DNA from 2 places in the Deinococcus peraridilitoris DSM 19664 genome. Region 2 is predicted to be linked to the other one. Evidence: riboswitches for the same ligand, from Rfam matches in the RefSeq annotation. Region 2 holds a riboswitch; the other holds the start of a gene.
What was found. A riboswitch is a leader RNA that binds a small molecule or an ion and turns the genes downstream of it on or off. The one in region 2 is predicted to bind cobalamin.
Positions count from the first base shown of each region.

Region 1: another riboswitch for cobalamin. It lies ahead of DEIPE_RS06460 (FecCD family ABC transporter permease); the one in region 2 lies ahead of DEIPE_RS11230 (ABC transporter substrate-binding protein).

Region 1 is NC_019793.1:1,349,531-1,355,581, reverse strand. Features, by position in the region: gene surE (5'/3'-nucleotidase SurE) at 1-329, opposite strand, end outside; gene DEIPE_RS06485 (ROK family protein) at 403-1,305, opposite strand; gene DEIPE_RS06480 (hypothetical protein) at 1,445-1,714, opposite strand; gene DEIPE_RS06475 (acyl-CoA thioesterase) at 1,711-2,136, opposite strand; gene DEIPE_RS06470 (hypothetical protein) at 2,237-2,557, shown strand; gene DEIPE_RS06465 (CAP domain-containing protein) at 2,609-3,577, opposite strand; adenosylcobalamin-variant (AdoCbl-variant) riboswitch at 3,702-3,792, shown strand; gene DEIPE_RS06460 (FecCD family ABC transporter permease) at 3,904-4,989, shown strand; gene DEIPE_RS06455 (ABC transporter ATP-binding protein) at 4,986-5,774, shown strand; gene DEIPE_RS06450 ((2Fe-2S) ferredoxin domain-containing protein) at 5,793-6,051, shown strand, end outside.
Region 2 is NC_019793.1:2,289,972-2,296,022, reverse strand. Features, by position in the region: gene DEIPE_RS11245 (cobalt-precorrin-7 (C(5))-methyltransferase) at 1-482, opposite strand, end outside; gene DEIPE_RS11240 (HoxN/HupN/NixA family nickel/cobalt transporter) at 493-1,191, opposite strand; gene cobO (cob(I)yrinic acid a,c-diamide adenosyltransferase) at 1,265-1,897, opposite strand; gene DEIPE_RS11230 (ABC transporter substrate-binding protein) at 2,006-2,875, opposite strand; cobalamin riboswitch at 3,024-3,166, opposite strand; gene DEIPE_RS11225 (aminotransferase class I/II-fold pyridoxal phosphate-dependent enzyme) at 3,184-4,374, opposite strand; gene DEIPE_RS24985 (transposase family protein) at 4,466-4,978, shown strand; partial or broken gene DEIPE_RS24980 (transposase family protein) at 4,905-5,300, shown strand; gene DEIPE_RS24005 (hypothetical protein) at 5,332-5,697, opposite strand; gene DEIPE_RS11210 (IS4 family transposase) at 5,708-6,051, opposite strand, start outside.

The DNA.
Region 1 (6,051 bases), 940 kb from region 2:
AGGTCGTTGCCCAGGTTGGCGCCCAGGTTGATGCCCGACACCAGGATGTCCGGTCGCCCGACCAGGTGCACGCCCATCACCACGCAATCGGCGGGCGTACCGTCCACCCGGTACGCCGGGATGTCACCGAAGCCCGCCGAGGCCGTGTGCTTGAAGCGCAGCGGACGACGAATGGTGATGCCGTGACCCACTGCCGACTGTTCGACGTCTGGAGCGACGACGGTCACGTCGCCCAGGTCCCGCAGGGCCAGCGCGAGGGCCTTGATGCCCGGCGAAAAGATACCGTCGTCGTTGGCGACGAGAATGCGTTTGCGCTCAGAGGAAGTCACGCAGGCGATTCTACCGCCCAGGCTGCGCCTGTGCGCGTTGAGCGCTGGGCGGTCGGTGGGACGCCCAGCGCTCTCAGCTGCGCGCCGCGAGGGCCGCGCCGATCACACCGGCGTCCGTGCCCAGCAGCGCCTTGCGAATCTGCACCTGCGCGAAACCCGAGACGTACTCGTCGGCGTAGCGCTGCACGCTTTCGAGCAAGTACGGCCCCACCTCGGAGACACCGCCGCCCAGCACGAACATTTCGGGATCGAGGAATTTCTGCACGTCAGCGATTGCCATGCCGATGTAGCGCAGCGCTCCCTGCACGATCTTTTCGGCTTTGGTGTCCCCGAGTTGCGCCAGATCGAACACCTCTGCCGTCGTCATGGGAGTGCCGAAGGCGAACGTGGCGTCGCGAGCCATGGCCGTTCCGCTCGCCACGGCTTCCAGTGCGCCCGCCACGTTGCTGCCCGCCACCGGGCCGCCTGGCAGCGCCACGATGTGACCGATCTCGCCGGCCACGCCGTTGAAACCGCGCCAGACTTTGCCGTTCAGTACGATCCCGCTGCCGATGCCCGTCGAGATGGTGATGTACACGCTGCTCGACGCCTCGCGCGCCGCTCCCAGGGTGTCCTCGGCCAGCGCGGCGGCTTTGGCGTCGTTTTCCAGCACGACCTTCTGACCGAGCTTCTCGCTCAGGTAGGCGACCAGCGGCACGTTCTGAAAGCCGTAGATGTTGGGCGCGAACTTCACTTCGGTGTTGTCGTGATTGAGGGGACCGGGCACGCCGATCCCCACGGCGGCCTCATCGGGAAACTCGGCGCGCAGTTCCTCGACGACACGGGCGATGGCGTCCAGCACGCTGTGCCAGCCTTCACGCGGGGTAGGCACCGAGCGTTTGGTCAGCAGGGTTTCGCCGCGCAGCACGCCGTAAGCGATTTTGGTGCCGCCGACGTCGACGCCGAGGGTGGTGATGGGATGGATCGGATGAGTCATGATTCTCCTTTGCATAAGGTACGAAAAATTCCATGCGGCGTTGGCAGTTCACCTGGGGCACCGCGGGACAGCGGCACCAGAATCAGGCCGTGGGTCTGATCAGCCTTTTTCGCGCGGTGACCGCCGGGTGCCAGGGGAATTAGCCGTCGCCTTCCAATAATTGCAGGGCGCGCGCTTCGAGCACTTTTGGTACGTATAGCCCCACCGAACCCTGGTAGCCGCCGGTTTCGATCTCGATGACCGGCGAGTAGATCACCCACTGAAAAGGTGTACGCAGCACGCTCACGACGCCGTCCTCGGCCAGCAGGCGACGAAAGGACTCGGCGACGATGCGTGGAAACTCACCCACGAACACCCAGCGGTCACCTTGCAGTGTCACCTCGTGTGGACTGGTGTCCGGCGTACTCACAGCGTGCCCGTTTCCAGCCCGGTCATGGCCAGCCGCTCCAGCAGCGCCGCGCGCACGTGGCCTTCCAGCGGCTGGGGTCGCCGGGCGGCGCGGTCGACGTTGACCTGCACACTGCGGGCCTCGGCGGCCAGTACCCCGTTGGCCAGCACCCGGTAGGCACACTCGAAGGAAGTGCGTCCGACCCGGGTGACCAGCAGCTGCACGGTCACGTGTTGCCCCAGCGTGACCTCGTGGCGGTAATCGACCTCCAGGCGCGCGATGACGAGGTGAAAGTCCACGCCGCGCCGCGCCAGGTCATTCAGAAAGCCGATGCGCGCCGTTTCGAGGTACTGGGCGTAAGCGACGTTGTTGACGTGCCCAAGCGAGTCCACGTCGCCAAAGCGCATCTGGATGTCGGTTGCGTGCGCGTGACTCCAGTTCATGCGCCCCAGTGTAGCGTTCAAGGCCACTTTTTCAGGAGCACGCCGAGTGGCGTGAATTGAGGCCACGAACGGCCAGGATTCTTTCGCTACACTGACCGTCGTGAGGCGTATTCCGCTGCTCATGGTCATCACCAGCGTGCTCGCCGGCCTGGGCATCATTCAGATGGCTTTTCTGATCGGTCAGGGGGCGTACCGTGCCGTCAACTGGCAGGGCGAAGCCGGGCGAATCCGCCTGGAGAACGCCCAATTGAGGCAGGACATCGCCGTGCTGGAGTCGGTGCGTGACCGGGCGGCCATGCCGGAATACCTGGCCGAACTGGCGCGCTGTCAGGGATTTGTAGGCGCGCGCGAGCAGGTGGTGGTCGACGAACAGGCCAGCGTGACCGACGACGGCAATTGCGAGCACGTGGCCTTGCCCTGAGCGGACCTGACTGGGTGGACCTGACTGGGTGGACCTGCCCCGGACCTTCCCTCAGCGTTTGGCGAACACCTGGGTCCAGTAGGTTCGCAGCTCGCTGTTCGGTCGGGCGCCGTAGCTGAGTCCGATCTCCTGAAATTCCCCCATGATGTTCTTGCAGTGTCCTGGGCTTTTCAGCCAGCCGGTCACCACTTCCTGCGGTGTCGTCTGACCTCCCGCGATGTTTTCGGCCACGCCCGTCCAGGCATAACCGGCCGCGCGGGCGCGTTCTCCGGCCGAGCTGCCGTCGATGGGGTTGACGTGTGCGAAGTAGCCGTGCAGCGCCATGGCGTTCGTCTGCGCGCGCGCTGCGGCGTCGAGTTGCGCGTTGCGCGCGAGCGGAGGCTTGCCGGCCGCGCCGAAACGCAGCAGCGTGCAGTCCCAGCCGCGGGCGCGGGCGTCGTTGGTGAGGCGCAGCACCTCGGCGTCGAACGCGACGCTGGCGGAAACGCTGCCCACCACAAAGCGCACTTCCTTGCTGACAGGGCCGGCGCGTCCCTGCAGGTCGACGCGCACCACGTGCGCTCCTTCCCGCAAGGTCACCGTCGCCGTCTGCAGCGGAGCGCCGTTCAGCGTCCAGCGCGGCGAGAAGGGTGCGTAGATGCGGCTGCCCTCGGCGCTGAACGAGACGGCGTTTTCGCCGTGCAGCACCGTGATGCGCGCGCTTTCCGGACCACCGTCGCGCACCTGCACGTTCAGCACGCCGTTCATGGTGCGTCCGCCATCACGGACCTGCACGTTCACCTGGTAGGTGCCGGGCAGGTAAAAGGTATGCAGGGGGGCGACGCCGGTCGCGCGCTGTCCGTCCCCGAAATCCCACTCCACCTGTGCACTGCCCGGGACGCGGGCGTCAAAGGTGACGGCCAGCGGGGCCAGCCCGTCCTGCGCTGAGCGGTACGTCACGCCGTACGTCGCACCCTGCGAATGTCCGACGGTGAGGATCAGCCCGCATGACAGGGCGAGCGTCAGGAGGAGGCGGGTCATGCGGCTTAGTTTAATCGGACCTTAAGCTGCGCGGGCATGAAATTTTACGCGTGTCCGGCTCAGGCACCGCTTCCGGCTCAGGCAGCGCGTCCGGCTCAAGCACTGCGGCGTGCTACAGTGGCCCTGACGGCGTCAGGGAAAGTCCGGTGAAACTCCGGCACTGTCGCGCAACGGTTACGCCCCCTGGGGCAGAAAGTCCGAATGCCTGCCCGTCGCGCCTCGACGGCGTGTTGCCTGACCTCTCGCGGAAAGAGGGACGCCCCATTCCTGGTCTGCGTTCACGCTCCGCCGTTCTGGACGGAGCGTGCTTTTGTCGTGCTTTTGTGATGGGCGTTCGTGGAGATGATTTTGACCGACCCAACCCTGCTCACTTGCCGGTACCCCACGTGAAGGCCGCACCGGCCGCAGCGGCGCGGTCAGGTGAACGCCCGGCCGCGTTCACCTTCAAGCTGCTGGCGCTGTTTGCCGCGCTGGGCCTGACCATTCTGCTGGCAGTCGGTCTTGGCAGCATTCCCATCACGCCGGCCGAGACCCTCACGGCCCTCTGGAAAGGCGTCAGCGGACAGGAACTGGCCGGGAGTGACGTGATCGTCTGGCAGCTGCGCCTGCCCCGCGTGGTGCTGGGGTTGCTGGTGGGTGCCAGCCTCGCGGTGTGCGGTGGCGCTTTTCAGGGCCTGTTTCGCAATCCCTTGGCCGATCCTTACCTGATGGGCGTGGCGAGTGGCGCTTACCTCGGCGTGACGGTCGCCATCGTGCTGGGACTGTCAGGCGCGCTGATGCCGCTGTCGGCGATGGGTGCCGCCCTGCTGAGCGTACTGGTGACGCTGGTGCTGGCCAGACAGGGCAACACGTTTCCCACCACCCGCCTGATTCTCTCGGGCGTGGTGGTGGGCAGCGTGCTGACTGCGGTCAGTACGTACCTGCTGCTCAGCGGTCAGGACCGCATCCGGCAGGTGTTCACCAGCACCCTGGGCAACCTCGCTTACGGCGGCTGGGCGGAAATCCGCACGGTCGCCCTGTACGAATTCTTCGCCCTGGGCGTGCTGCTGCTGCTTTCGCGTGCCCTCAACACCCTCTCGCTGGGCGACGCGACCGCCCGCAGCCTCGGCGTGCCCGTCGAGCGCCTGCGCCTGCTGGCGATCGTGGCGGCCAGCGTCGCCACCGCCGTGGCCGTGAGTTACGCGGGCATCATCGGTTTTGTCGGGCTGATCACCCCGCACGTCGTGCGCCGTCTGTGGGGCAGCGACCACCGGGTGCTGCTGCCCGTCAGCGCCCTGGCCGGAGGCACCCTACTGGTGCTCGCCGACCTGCTCGCCCGCACGCTCACCAGGCCAGCAGAACTGCCCGTCGGTATTGTCACCACCCTGCTGGGCGGCCCGTTCTTTCTGTACCTGCTGCGGAGAACCCGGTGACGGGCGCGCCGACGCTGGAAGCGCGCGAGCTGCACGTGCAGCTCGGCACCACCGCCGTGCTGCGTGGAGCCAGTGTGCGTTTCCGGGCCGGGCAGCTCAGTGTCGTCGTCGGACCGAACGGGGCGGGGAAAAGCACCCTGCTGCGCGCCCTGCTGGGCCTGGAGACGGCGCAACAGGGCGAGGTGCGGCTGATGGACCGTCCGCTGAAGGTCTGGCGCCGCGCCGACAAAGCCCGCACGCTCGCGTATCTGGCGCAGGGTGAAGGATTGCCCGAAGAAGCCTGCGCCCGGGACATCGTGACCCTCGGGCGAGGCGCGGGCGGCTGGCTGTGGGGCCTGCTGCCCTTGCAAGGCGAGAGTGATGCCGACCGCCGCGCCGTCGAGGAGGCCATGCGCAGAACTGACACCCTCAAGTTCGCCGAGCGGCGGGTCTCGGAACTTTCGGGAGGAGAGCGTCAACGTGTCGCCCTGGCGCGGGCACTGGCCAGCGAACCGAAATTCCTGCTGCTCGACGAACCCACCAATCACCTCGACCTGAAGTACCAGCTCGAACTGCTGCGTTATCTGCGCTGCGAGGTGGCAGGGGGCCTCGGCGCCGTGCTGGTGGTTCATGACCTGAACCTCGCCGCCCGCGCCGACCATGTCGTGCTGATGCACGGCGGGGAGGTCCTCGCGCAGGGCGCGCCCCACGAGGTCCTCAGCGCGACCGCCATCGAGCGCGCTTATGGTGTGCGGGTACACATCGAACACGTTCGGAGCCGTATGCTGATCGTTCCCGTCGAATGACGGCGCTTTGTCAATCCTATGCCCGCTAAATACTTCAAAACCAACGGACACCTGCTCGCCTGCGGCGGCTCCAGCTGCCAGCAACGCGGCGCCGACCTGCTGTACCTGGCCCTGCAACGCGCGCTCGACAACCAGAAGCTGCTGTACTACAAGACCGGCGGCAGCGTGCGCCTCACCCGCAGCGGCTGTCTGGGCGCCTGCAGCTATGGGCCCACCCTGGCCTGCTACCGTGAACGCGCCGGGCAGCTGGAGCAGGCCTGGTACGAAGCCGTGGATT
Region 2 (6,051 bases):
AAGTCCCAGGGGCGCGGAATGACGATGGCGTTGCGCCCGTCGGCGAGGGCGTTCGTGAGGTGGGTCCGGAAGGGCGAGAGGTCGCCGCGGCGGTGAAACGTCACGAAGGTGGTCTCGTCGAAGCAGACCCGTCCGCGTGACGCCATGACCTGCGCGCTGGAGATGCCGGGAAAGGTCTCGACCGGGTGCCCACAGGCTTTCTCGACGCGCTCCAGAAACTGAAAACCGCTGAAGTGGATGTCACCCATGAACACCACCGCGCAAGTCTTGCCGCCCTGGTGCAGGGCGGCGACCTGCTGAAGTTTCTCGGTCTGGTCCCGGTAGCCCATCGTGATGACGGTGGCGTCCGGGCGAATCAAGGGCCGCACGAGGTCCACCACGGTGCTGAAGCCCGCGACGACCTCTGCCTCCTGCACGCGGCGGGCCCCGCCGCGCGTGAGGTAGTCGAGGTGGCCGGGACCGGCGCCGATGCAGGAAATCACGTGCCCACCGTCACGTGCCCACCGTCAATCTGGCCTGCGGATCGCGCAGGCACCACAGGCGCAGCGCGACCAGGGCGCTGAACATCAGCACGCCGAGCGGCAACGCGAGCGTGCCCAGGTCAAGGCCCGCGAAATGCCCGAAGGCGAAGGCAGTCGAGAACGCGACCACCAGCCAGCCGATGACGCGCGACGCGCTCTCGGCACGCGGGCCCCGGCTGCGCTGCACCCGCGCCGCCAGCAGGCCGTTCACGCCGTCGGTGATCAGCATGCCGAAGGTGAAGGCGGCGCCCAGCAGCAGCGGGCTGACCTGATTGGCAAGCGACAGCGCCGAGAGTTGCGTGACGGTCTCAAAACCGATGGCGAGCAGCACGCCCATCGCGAGCGGCCCCAGCACGAGCCAGCGGCCCGGCAGGCCGGCCCCCGCCCCGGCGTGGGTATGCGCGGCGGGGCGCAGCAGGCGGTACAGGTTGGCGCCCGCGACCAGCAGGAACAGCCAAGGCGAGAGCCAGTCCAGCTCGACCTCGCCCAGGAGGCGGTCCACCCCGAGCGCGAGGACCGTGACGACCCCACCGTGCCCCAGCGCGAACAGCACCCCGTTCCAGCGGCTCGGCCGCAGGCGCGCGAAGCCGTCGATGATGGCCAGGTGATCGGCGTCGAGGCCGTGACGTAAGCCCAGGGCGAATACCAGGGCGAGAATCGAGAAGTCCATATGGTCCTTTCTGTGCCAGCAACATGGCGCTCGGCCTGCAGGTGCTGGTGTGGCGCTCAATACTGGTGTACTCTCAGTGCTCGATGCCTGCCTGCGCCCCGATGCCCGCCTCGTAGGCGTGCTTGACGGGCTGCATCTCGGTGACGGTGTCGGCGAACTCGATCAGCTCCGGCAGCGCCCGGCGGCCCGTGATGATCACGTGCACTTTGGGGTCGCGCGCTTCCAGGGCCGCCCTCACGTCCTCCCAGGCGACCCAGCCGTAGGCGAGCGCGTAGGTGAACTCGTCGAGGACGACCATGTCCCACTCGCCGGACAGGATTGCTTCCTTCGCGGCGTCCCAGCCCGCCTGACCCAGCGCGGCGCTCTGGTCGAGGTCCTTGCTGCGCCAAGTGAAACCGTCCCCCAGGCCCTGAAAAGGCACCTCGAGTTTTTCCAGGCTGCGGTGTTCACCGAACTTGGCGCGTTCGTGCTTGATGAACTGAAAGAGCTTGACCTTCAGACCGCGCCCGCTGGCGCGCAGCATCAGGCCCAGCGCGGCGGTGGTCTTGCCCTTGCCGTTGCCGGTGTTGACGATCACCAGGCCGCGGCGGCGCGCGCCGGACGGGCCTCCCTCTTTCTTGTGGCGTTCGCGCTGCGCCTCGAGCTCCTGCTGTTTGGCGGCGCGGCGCTCCTCCAGGCTCTTGAATTCCTCGCCTTGCTCGCTCACAGAACAACTCCCTCCTGGCAGCAGGTCGCTCCACCATGAGGGAGCGCGAAGGAACGCGCCTCAAGCTGGCCAGAGACCAGGAAAACACACGCCACAACAAGCCTCACCTCAGAACCGCTCGGGGTGCAGCAGCTTGGCCAGCACGCGCAAGGCGACCGCCAGACGCGGGCCGGGGCGCGACAGGGCGTCGATCTCCTCGGAGGTGGGCTGGTACACCTTGCCGTTCTTCACGGCGGCGATGGTGTTCCAGCCGGGCCGCTTGGCGACGTCCTCGGCTTTGGCGTTGATGATCACGCTGGGGCTGGCGCTCACGACCAGTTCCGGGCTGATCTTGGGGAAATCACCCAGATTGGCGGGAATGACGTTGCGCCCACCGGCCTTGTCGAGCAGGCTGCCGATAAAGCTGTTGGGGCCGGCGGTGTAGCCGCTCGGGTCGACCTCGTAGTACACGCTGACCTTGGGCGCGCCGCGCACCAGGTTCTGCACCTCGTTGAGGTCACGGCGCAGCGAGGTGATCAGGTTGAGCGCCTGCGGTTCGCGGTTCACCAGCTTGCCGATGGTGGAGATCTTTTCGAAGACCTCGTTGTAGGTCTGGGCAGTGCCGCCGTACACCGTCAGTCCGGCCTTTTCGAGCTTCTCGGTCAGGCGCGAGCTGGCGCTTTCGTCGGCGAGGACCAGATCGGGCTTGAGCGCCACGATGGCCTCGATGTTGGGCTGAAAACCGCTGCCGACCTTCGGGATCTTGTCGGTGACTTCACGCGGGTAGTTGCTGAAGCGGTCGATGCCCACCAGGTGGTTGCCGACCCCCAGCGCCACGAGGGTCTCGGTGTGGCTGGGCAGCATCGCCACGATGCGCTTGGGTTCACTGTTCAGGGTGACGCGGCGCCCGAGGTCGTCGGTGACGGTCAGCGGATACTGGGTGGCCAGGGCCGAACCCAGGGACAGGGCGAGCAGGGCGGTCAGGGTACGAATGGACATGAGGACTCCTCAGGGGTGAATGGCGTTAGTCCGGGCGCGAAGGCATGACAAGCCGCCCTGTCTCCCAAAGGGACAGAGCGGGCTGAAAATCAAGAGTTCTGCGAAACCACGGGTGATGCCCCTTTCGTCGAGAGGTGCCCTCAGCGTCGTATAGAGGGCTTCCCTGGCAGGCATTCGGGCTCGCCGATCATAATCGGCACACCGCTGCGCAACAGCGCCGGATTCTCACCGGACTTCCCCATCTTTCAGTTCGGGCTACGCGCCGCGAACACCAGGTGAGGTCATGCTAGAGTCCGGCGCCCGCAGAATCAACTCGCGCCCTCCACGCCTTTGGCCAGGAACGCCGCGAGGCGCTCCACGGCCCCCGCAAGGGCGCCCGGTTCGCGCACCAGCGCGAACCGCACGTACCCCTCGCCTAGCGCGCCGAAGGCCGAACCGGGCGCCAGCACCAGACCGGTCTGCACCGCGAGCTGCTGCGCGAATTCCAGCGAGTCCTGCCCGGCGGCCGGGGGAAGTTCCCACCAGACGTACATGCTGGCGCGGGGCAGCTGCACCTCCCAGCCCTGAGCGCGCATGGCCTGCACCAGGGCGTCGCGGCGCGCCTGGAAGACCGCAGCTCCCGCGCGGGCCACTTCGGGAGGCAGGCTGAGGGCGTGCGCGGCCGCGCGCTGGATACCCAGGTACTGGTGAAAGTCGACGGCGCCCTTCACCCGCGCAAGCGCCGCGAGGGCCTGCGCGTTTCCAGCGGCAAAGCCCACCCGAAAGCCGCCCATGTGAAAGCTCTTGCTGAGAGAGTGCAGTTCCACGGCAATGTCCAGCGCACCTTCCACCTGTAGCACACTGGGCGCGCGGTATTCGCCGAAGGTCATCTCGGCGTAGGGATGGTCGTGCACCAGCAGCAGGCCGTGCTCGCGGCAGAAGCGCGCGGCGTCCTCGAAAAAGGGCAGCGGGGCGGTGGCACTCGTGGGGTTGTTGGGATAGTTCAGCAGCAGCACCTTCGCGCGGCGGCGAACGTCTTCGGGAATGGCCCCGAGGTCCGGCAGAAAGTCACGCTCTTCACGCAGCGCCAGAAAGTGGACATCGAGCGAGGCGAGGCGGGCAGCACCCAGATACGGCGGGTAACCTGGGTCGGGCAGCAGGATGGTATCGCCGGGGTCGGTGACGGCCAGCAGCAGGTGCGCCAGGCCTTCCTGCGCACCGATCAGCGGCAGCACTTCGCGCTCCACGTCGAGGGTGACCCCGAAACGTCCCTGAAAGTACCCCTGGGCGGCACTTCTGAGTTCTCTGGTGTCGCTGTGCATGGGGTAGCGGTGGGTGGCAGTGTCCGGAACGGCGTGACAAAGGGCGTCGAGCACGCTGGCCGGTGGAGGCAGGTCACTGGAGCCGATCGACAGATCGATGATGTCCAGCCCTGCTTCGCGGGCCCGGGCCTTGGCGCGGTCCATGGTGGTGAAGACACTGTGCGGCATCGAGGCCGCCCGCCGGGAAACAAAAGACATACCGGCAGTCTAAAGCGGGTGGCCGTTGCATTGCTGGAGAAAAGCACTCCATCAATAGACCTCCTGCGAAAGTCGTGGGCTAGGGTAGGGGATGGCGCACGAGCGGTACGAACGGACGATGAAGTTGAACCGCGTGCGGTTCAAGCGGCGAACCGGGGTGTACCCCGAAACCTTCGAGGCGATGCGCGACGTGCTTGATCAGCGCGAGCAGGCCAAGACAAAGGCGGGCCGTCCCGCAGCGCTCACCCCGGACGAGCAGTTGCTGCTCACACTGGAATTCTGGCGGGAGTATCGCACTCAAGCTCACCTCGGCGACGACTGGGGCGTGCACGAGACCACCGTGCTGCGCACCGTCGAGCGTGTCGAAGCCGCCTTGCTGGCCAGCGGCCAGTTCTCCTTGCCGCGTCGCTCGGCGCTGACGACCGAGACGGTGTACAGCGCGGTCCTCGTCGACGTGTCCGAAGTGCCGTGCGAGCGACCCAAAAAAACAGCGGACGTGGTACAGCGGCAAGAAGAAGCGGCACACCCAGAAGATGCAGCTGATGATCGAAGCCGTCACGGGGCGGATTCTGTGCGTGGGAACCGGTCGCGGTGCGACCCATGACCTCACGCTGCTGCGCGACTCGGGCGTTCGGGTGCACCAAGAAACCGCTCTGATCACCGACGCCGGGTATCAGGGCATCGCCCACGATCACACGCTCTCGCTGACCCCGCATAAAGCCACAGCGCGCGTCCCGCTCAGCGAAGAGCAGCGGCACGAAAACCGCGTGCTAGCGCACTTCCGCCAGAGGATCGAGCATGTCATCCGACGGCTGAAGATCTTCCGGGTGCTCAAGGAGACGTATCGTCATCGTCGCAGGCGCTTTGCGCTGCGCCTGCACCTGATCGCCGCCCTCGTCAACCTTACCCTTGACGTGCAGTCATGACTTTCGCAGGAGGTCTAATGCATATACGACGTTACTCTACTTTTTCAAAGTCATCGCTCTTGTATTCACTCCCTGATATAACGACTCCTCCTCCAGTCCTAGTTATATTCAAATTGATATTAGCTTTTATATCCTCCTTGCATTCATTTTCGAAATTTTCCAATATCTCTTGGTTTGGGCATATGTAGATCCGGAGAAAACCATCAGGTCTCAGTTCCCAGTAGCCTTGTATATCTTGTTCATTTCCTACGATGTAGAAGTCCTGGTCATTCTCTAAGCTCAGCGTCGCGCCGAAGCCATTTTTATATGTTCCTTTCAATTCATCGGCCTTAATATTGATTCCGCCATCGCATGAGACTAAACAGAACAGAAGAATTAACGCAACGACTGATTTCAAGTCACTCACCTCAGTACCCCACAACTTGGATTGAGTGGTGTGCTGGAGCGGGAAAAGGCTGCATGACAAGCGCCAAAAGTGTCAGGCAGTCACTCGTGTCCCAACGCAAAGAAGCGGAAAGAAGCTCCAGGCCGTACCTGACGAGGCTCACTGCACGGCGTCCGTGTTTTTTGCGTTTGATGGGCCGCTGCTGGTGACACCACACGCCGACACGCAAACACCATGCCAAAGCCAGCGTGACTACCCCGAACAAGCGTTCCAGCCGATCCGGCCTGGTCATGGCACTCGCCTCCAGGTCGAAGCCTCTGGATTTCTGAGTGCTGAAGGTACACTCCACGGTCCAGCGCAAACGAT